DNA from 3 places in the Kitasatospora sp. MY 5-36 genome. Region 1 is predicted to be linked to each of the others. Evidence: riboswitches for the same ligand, from Rfam matches in the RefSeq annotation. Region 1 holds a riboswitch; each other region holds the start of a gene.
The links. A riboswitch is a leader RNA that binds a small molecule or an ion and turns the genes downstream of it on or off. The one in region 1 is predicted to bind S-adenosylmethionine.
Positions count from the first base shown of each region.

Region 1 (2,245 bases):
GGGCGCCGAAGACCTTGTACGGCCGGTCCTCGACCAGGCCGAGCCTGATCAGCTCCTGGAGCCCCTTGTCGATCTTCGTCAGCTGCGAGCCCGAGGCGATCGGGATCACGATCTGCTCCGGCAGCCGCCAGCCGAGCTGCTCGCAGATCTCGTACGCCAGCGTCTTGGAGCCCTCGCCGTAGTACGGCCGCAGGTTCACGTTGACGAAGCCCCAGCCCTCGCCGGCCGGGTCGCCGATCAGCTCCGAGCAGAAGCGGTTCACGTCGTCGTAGTTGCCCTCGATGCCGACCAGCTCGCCGCCGTACACCCCGGCCATGACGACCTTGCCCTGCTCCAGGTCGTGCGGGATGAACACGCAGGACCGGAACCCGGCCCGGGCCGCCGCCGCACCCACCGCGCCGGCCAGGTTGCCGGTGGAGGAGCAGGACAGCGTGGTGTAGCCGAACGCCCGGGCCGCCTCGATCGCGCACGCGACCACCCGGTCCTTGAACGAGTGCGTCGGGTTCCCGGAGTCGTCCTTGACGTGCAGCTGGGCGGTGAAACCGAGCTCCCGGCCCAGGTTGTCCGCCTTCACCAGCGGGGTCCACCCCGGGTTCAGGTTCGGCTTGGACGCCACGTCGGCCGGCACCGGCAGCAGCGGCGCGTACCGCCAGATGGAGGCCGGACCGGCCTCGATCCGCTTGCGCAGCTCCTCGGCGCCCTCGCTGCCGAACTCGTAGGCGATCTCCAGCGGGCCGAAGCACTCCAGGCACGCGAAGCTGGGGCCGAGCGGGAAGCGGGTGCCGCACTCGCGACAGGACAGCGCGGCGGCCGGGCCGAGGTCGACGGAAACGGGTGCGGCAGTGTCGATAGCCATGATGGCGAGGCCTCTCTCCTCATCTTCCCCGTGGCGCGGTCGCGACACGGGACGGAATTGGCACCTGTCCCGCCGGGGCCTGTCGACAGACAGCCGCGCGAGAAGGTTGCCGGGACGTCAACGGGCCGTTCCCTCAGTCCCTCTGGATGAGCTTGTGAAATTGTGGTGGTGCTCAACGGAGACCCCGGCGTGCAAAGGTCCGACCGCTGTACGAAGACTGTATCCGAAGGCGTCAAACCTGAACGGGACCGTCCGCCAAGCGAGATGACCCGGCCCACCGACCTCGCCGAGGAGATCTCCGTGCCCGCCGAACCGACTCCCGCGCTCCTCCCGCAGGCGGCGTCCTGGCTGCGCCGCCGCTCCTGGAGCGCGGCCGACCGGCCGGTCCGTACCCTGCTCGACGCCAAGGAGCGCACCGGTCGCACGGTCAGCGTGGTCCTCCCCGCCCTGGACGAGGAGGCCACCGTCGGCGACATCGTCCGCACCATCCGCCGCGAGCTGATGGAACGCCTCCCGCTCGTCGACGAACTCGTCGTCGTCGACTCCGGCTCCACCGACGCCACCGCCGCCGTCGCCGCCGAGGCCGGCGCCCGGGTCGAGCACCGCGACGCCGTCCTGCCCCGGCTGCCCGCCGTCCCCGGCAAGGGCGAGGTGCTCTGGCGCTCACTGCTGGTCACCCACGGCGACGTCGTCTGCTTCGTCGACGCCGACCTGCGCGAGTTCGACCCGGCCTTCGTCTCCGGCATCGTCGGCCCGCTGCTCACCGACGAGTCCATCCAGCTGGTCAAGGCCATGTACGACCGCCCGCTGGAGTCGGAGGGCGCCGTCCTGCCAGCCGGCGGCGGCCGGGTCACCGAACTCGTCGCCCGCCCCCTACTCAACCTCCACTGGCCGGAACTCGCCGGTTTCGTCCAGCCGCTCGGCGGCGAGTACGCGGCCCGCCGCTCACTGCTCGAACGGCTGCCCTTCCCCACCGGCTACGGCGTCGAACTCGGCCTGCTGGTCGACGCCCTGGAGCTGGCCGGCCTGGACGCCCTCGCCCAGGTGGACGTCGGCGTCCGGCACCACCGCCACCAGGACGGCCAGGCCCTCGGCCGGATGGCCGCCACCATCTACCGGACCGCCCTGGAACGCCTCGACCGCACCCACCGCCTCAAGGCCTCCGCCGACCTCGTCCACCCCCCCCTCACCCAGTTCACCCGCGACCCGGAAACCCGCGCCTTCACCGCCCACACCCACCCGGTGACCGCCCTCGAACGCCCCCCGATCCACACCCTCCCCGAGTACGCCGCCCGCCATTAGAGCCGCACGGGTTTGCCACGCCGACCCCACGGCAACATGCCAACCATGGGCGATCTCACGACCAACCGTTCGAGCGTGACCGGCACC
Region 1 is NZ_LFVW01000235.1:12,150-14,394, forward strand. It holds gene thrC (threonine synthase) at 1-856, opposite strand, end outside; SAM riboswitch class I at 873-1,009, opposite strand; gene AE652_RS17245 (glucosyl-3-phosphoglycerate synthase) at 1,121-2,158, shown strand; gene AE652_RS17250 (trehalose-6-phosphate synthase) at 2,204-2,245, shown strand, end outside.

Region 2 (2,245 bases), on a different contig from region 1:
GGAGTAGGAAAGACAGGGGTAGAAGCGGGCGCTCCGCTCGATAGGCTGGCTCCATCCGTACGGACGTCCCCGGAGCGGGGAACCGACAACAGCTGGAGTCAGCCATGGTGAACGTGAACCCTGCGAACGGCGGTAGCGACCCCGCGCAGGTGGTCCGCACCTGGCCGGACCTCCTGGCGGCACTGTTGCAGGGGGAGGACCTCGACCGCTCGTCCACCGCGTGGGCGATGGACCGGATCATGAGCGGCGAGGCGTCCCCCGTCCAGGTGGCCGGGTTCATGATCGCGCTGCGGGCCAAGGGCGAGTCGGTCGAGGAGATCGCCGGCCTGGTCGACGCGATGTACGCGCACGCCGAGCCGCTGGAGATCCCCGGCCCGGCGGTGGACATCGTCGGCACCGGCGGGGACCGGGCGAAGACCGTCAACATCTCCACCATGTCGGCGATCGTCGCGGCGGCCGCCGGCGCCAAGGTGGTCAAGCACGGCAACCGGTCGGCCTCCTCGACCAGCGGCTCCTCGGACGTGCTGGAGAAGCTCGGGGTGGCGCTGGACCTCTCCCCCCGGCGGGTCGCCGAGGTGGCCGAGGAGGTCGGGCTGACCTTCTGCTTCGCGGCGAAGTTCCACCCCTCGATGCGGCACGCCGCCACCGCGCGGCGCGACCTCGGGGTGCCGACCGCCTTCAACATCCTCGGCCCGCTGACCAACCCGGCCAAGGTCACCGCGCACGCCATCGGCTGCTTCGACACCCGGCTGTCCGGGCTGATCGCCGGGGTGCTGGCCCGGCGGGGCGCCACGGCGCTGGTCTTCCGCGGCGACGACGGGCTGGACGAGCTGACCATCACCACGACCTCACAGGTCTGGCTGGTGCGCGACGGGGTCGTCACCGAGTCCACCTTCGACCCGCGGGACGTGGGCATCGAGCTGGTCGGCATCGAGGCGCTGCGCGGGGCGGACGCCTCGTACAACGCCGAGGTCGCGCGGCGGCTGCTGGCCGGCGAGCACGGGCCGGTGCGGGACGCCGTCCTGCTGAACACGGCGGCGGCGCTGGTCGCGCTGGAGCTGGGCGACGCACCGCTCACCGAGCAGCTGGCGGCCGGCATGGAGCGGGCCGCGAAGGCGATCGACTCCGGGGCCGCGCAGGACCTGCTGCGGCGCTGGTCGGAGGCCACCAGCCGGGCCTGAGGCGGCAGTTGGGGAGCCCGTGCCGGTACGCCGGCGCGGGCTCCCGTGCTGTCCGGATGCTGGATGCCCGTTTGACCACCCGGTGGACCCGGCCTAGAGTCTTCGCCAGGTCATGAGTGACAGCGCGAAGCCCCAGCTGGCTGTCCGGCAACCCTCCGTCCGTGGCGGGGTGCCCTGGGTGAGGACCGGGTCGTCACGGCAAGCCGTCCGTGCGACAAGCGCGGACGCCCGACGACTAGCACTCCCGGGGTCCCTTGCCCCAGAAGGAGTGCATCCCCATGTCTCTGGCCACCGAAATCCGCACCCCGCTCGCCGTCCTCGGCGCCGACGTCCAGGTCCCGCTCGCCAGCGGTGAGAAGGTCGGCTACGCGGCGCTCGACTACGCGGCGAGCTCGCCGGCGCTCCAGCGGGTGTGGGACGACGTCGCCGCCTACGCGCCGTACTACGGCAGCGTCCACCGCGGGGCCGGGTACCTCTCCCAGCTGTCCACCGACCTGTTCGAGCAGAGCCGCCGCACCGTCGGCGAGTTCCTCGACCTGCGCGAGGGCGACCAGGTGGTCTTCACCCGGGCCACCACCGACTCTCTCAACCTGCTGGCCTCCGCCGTCCCGGCCGGCACCCGGGTGTTCGCCTTCGAGACCGAGCACCACGCCTCGCTGCTGCCCTGGGCGCACGCCGGACTGGACGTCACCTACCTGCGGGCGCCGCGCTCGCGGGCCGAGGCGGTGGCCGCGCTGGACGCCGCGCTCGCCGAGGCGCCCGAGGGCCCCAAGCTGCTCTGCGTCACCGGCGCCTCCAACGTGACCGGCGAGCTGTGGCCGGTCGCCGAGCTGACCGCGACCGCGCACCGGCACGGCGCCCGGGTGGTGCTGGACGCCGCCCAGCTGGCGCCGCACCACCGGGTCTCGGTGCGCGAGCTGGACGTCGACTGGATCGCCTTCTCCGGCCACAAGATCTACGCGCCGTTCGGCGCCGGGGTGCTGGCCGGCCGGGCGGACTGGCTGGACGCGGCCGAGCCGTACCTGGCCGGCGGCGGGGCGACCCGGACGGTGGCCCGGGAGGCC
Region 2 is NZ_LFVW01000201.1:7,903-10,147, reverse strand. It holds gene trpD (anthranilate phosphoribosyltransferase) at 105-1,181, shown strand; SAM riboswitch class IV at 1,290-1,408, shown strand; gene AE652_RS14835 (aminotransferase class V-fold PLP-dependent enzyme) at 1,460-2,245, shown strand, end outside.
Region 2: another riboswitch for S-adenosylmethionine. It lies ahead of AE652_RS14835 (aminotransferase class V-fold PLP-dependent enzyme); the one in region 1 lies ahead of thrC (threonine synthase).

Region 3 (2,245 bases), on a different contig from region 1:
GCTCGCCGCGCTCGCCCGGGAGGACGTCCGGATGGGCGCGCACGCCCGGGACGAGCTGCGGCGCGCCCGCGACCGGGTCGAGTGTTACGCCCGGGTCGCCCGCGACCTCGCCGACGCCACCGGGGTCCGCCCCATCCGCGACCTGCCGCTGGCTGGCTACTACCCGCCCGACCTGCCCCGGCCGCTGGCCGAGCTCAGCCTCGTCAGCCCCACCGAGGCCTCGCTCTGGCAGGCCGTCAACCGGCTGGTCACCGACCACCCGGTGGAGTCCGTGGAGGTCACCCTGCTCGGCGAGCGCCCCCGGCACACCGCCGTCACCCTGCGCTGGCCGGCCGGGGACCCGCTGCTCGACCCGTGGTACCAGGTGCGGGTCGCGACCGCCGCGCTCCCCGGCGACCTCGCCACCGTCCCGGTCCGCCCCTACCTGGCCGCCGACGACCACGTCGAATGCCTGATCGCCCTCGCCGAGGAAGGGCTCGGGCGCACCTTCCTCGCGGGCGACGTGATCGACGTGGCCCGGCTCGCCGGGCAGCCCTTCGAGCCCGTCGAGACCGCCGCGGTGGTCGCCGCCTACCGGCTCGCCCCGGAGGCCGCCGCCCTCCTCGACCTCGCCGCCGAGCACGTGCCGCTCGGCGCCCTGCGGGACGTGCGCACCGTCCTGGAGGCCGAGGTCGCCCCCGAACTCCGCCGCCGGACCTCTGCCGGCACCCCGCCGTGCCACGGCACCTCGCCGCGCCACGGCACGCTGCTGCGCCGCACCGTCATCCGGCACCAGTGGGACGAGGCGCTGCTGCTCCCGGCCGGCGACGCCACCCTGCTGCTCACCCCGGTCGCCGACTACCTGCTCGGCCCCGAGGGCACCCGGCCGACGGACCGCGAGCGCACCGCCGCCCTCGCCGCCCTGCACGCCTGGGACGCGACCCTGCCCGGCAGCCCGGACGGGGCCCCGTGCACCGGCCTGTCGGGGCCGCGCCACCGCTGAGCCGGCCCCGCGGGGCGTGGCCGAGGGCGGGTCGAGGGCGGGGGGACTTGCCGACCCGCCCCGGATGTCTTGTATCGTTCCTGGCGAATCATCCAGAGGGGTGGAGGGACCGGCCCTACGAAGCCCCGGCAACTCCCCGTTCGACCCGGCGTCCGAAGTACGCGCCGTGTTGGCGGGGGCAGTGCCAACTCCGGCCTGTCGCCACTGTGGCGCGGGAAAGATGAGGAGACACGGTGCTCTCTGTGCTGTCCTTCGCCCGGGCGCTTCCCGCCCCGGTCCTTTCGCGTACCCGTCTCGTGCCCGGCGCAGGCAATCGGCCGACTTCTCCGGCCTGTCCTCGCTGACCACACCCCCCGGCTCCCCGCCAGGAGCCGCCGTGAGCAGCGCGGACCCGCTGCTCCCGGGCCTTGAGACTGGAGTACCCATCCCATGGAGAACACGAGCGGCGTCGGCGTGCTCGACAAGGTCACCTCGATCCTCGGCACCCTGGAGGCCGGGCCCGCCACCCTGGGCGGCCTCGTCGCGGCCACCGGCATGGCGCGGCCCACCGCCCACCGGCTGGCCGTCGCACTCGAACACCACCGCCTGGTCAGCCGGGACGTCCAGGGCCGGTTCATGCTCGGCCCCCGCCTCGGCGAGCTCTCGGCGGCCGCTGGCGAGGACCGGCTGCTGGCCGCGGCCGGCTCGGTCCTCGCCCAGCTGCGGGACGCCACCGGCGAGAGCGCCCAGCTCTACCGGCGGCAGGGCGAGGTCCGGATCTGCGTGGCCGCCGCCGAGCGGCTCACCGGCCTGCGCGACACCGTTCCGGTGGGGGTCACCCTTCCCATGAAGGTCGGCTCCGCCGCCCAGATCCTGCTCGCCTGGGAGGAGCCCGAGCGCCTCCACCGCGGCCTGCAGGGGGCCCGCTTCACCGCCACCGCGCTGAGCGGCGTGCGGCGCCGCGGCTGGGCCCAGTCGGTCGGCGAGCGCGAGGTCGGGGTCGCCTCCGTGGCCGCGCCCGTCCGCGGCCAGTCCAACCGGGTGGTGGCCGCCGTCACGGTCTCCGGGCCGATCGAACGGCTCAGCCGCCACCCCGGTGCCCAGCTCTCCCAGGCCGTCGTCGAGGCGGCCCACCGGCTCACCGAGGCCCTGCGCCAGCCCTGACGGGGGCTCCGAGGCTCTCGGATTCCGAGGTTCCGGGGTTCCCTGGTTACGGGTTCCGAACCTCGGGTTCCGAGACTCCGGGCTCCGGGGCGCACCTCCGCGCGCCCCGGGGCCCGGTTC
Region 3 is NZ_LFVW01000564.1:4,075-6,319, reverse strand. It holds gene AE652_RS30185 (hypothetical protein) at 1-982, shown strand, start outside; SAM riboswitch class I at 1,068-1,209, shown strand; gene AE652_RS30180 (IclR family transcriptional regulator) at 1,412-2,125, shown strand.
Region 3: another riboswitch for S-adenosylmethionine. It lies ahead of AE652_RS30180 (IclR family transcriptional regulator); the one in region 1 lies ahead of thrC (threonine synthase).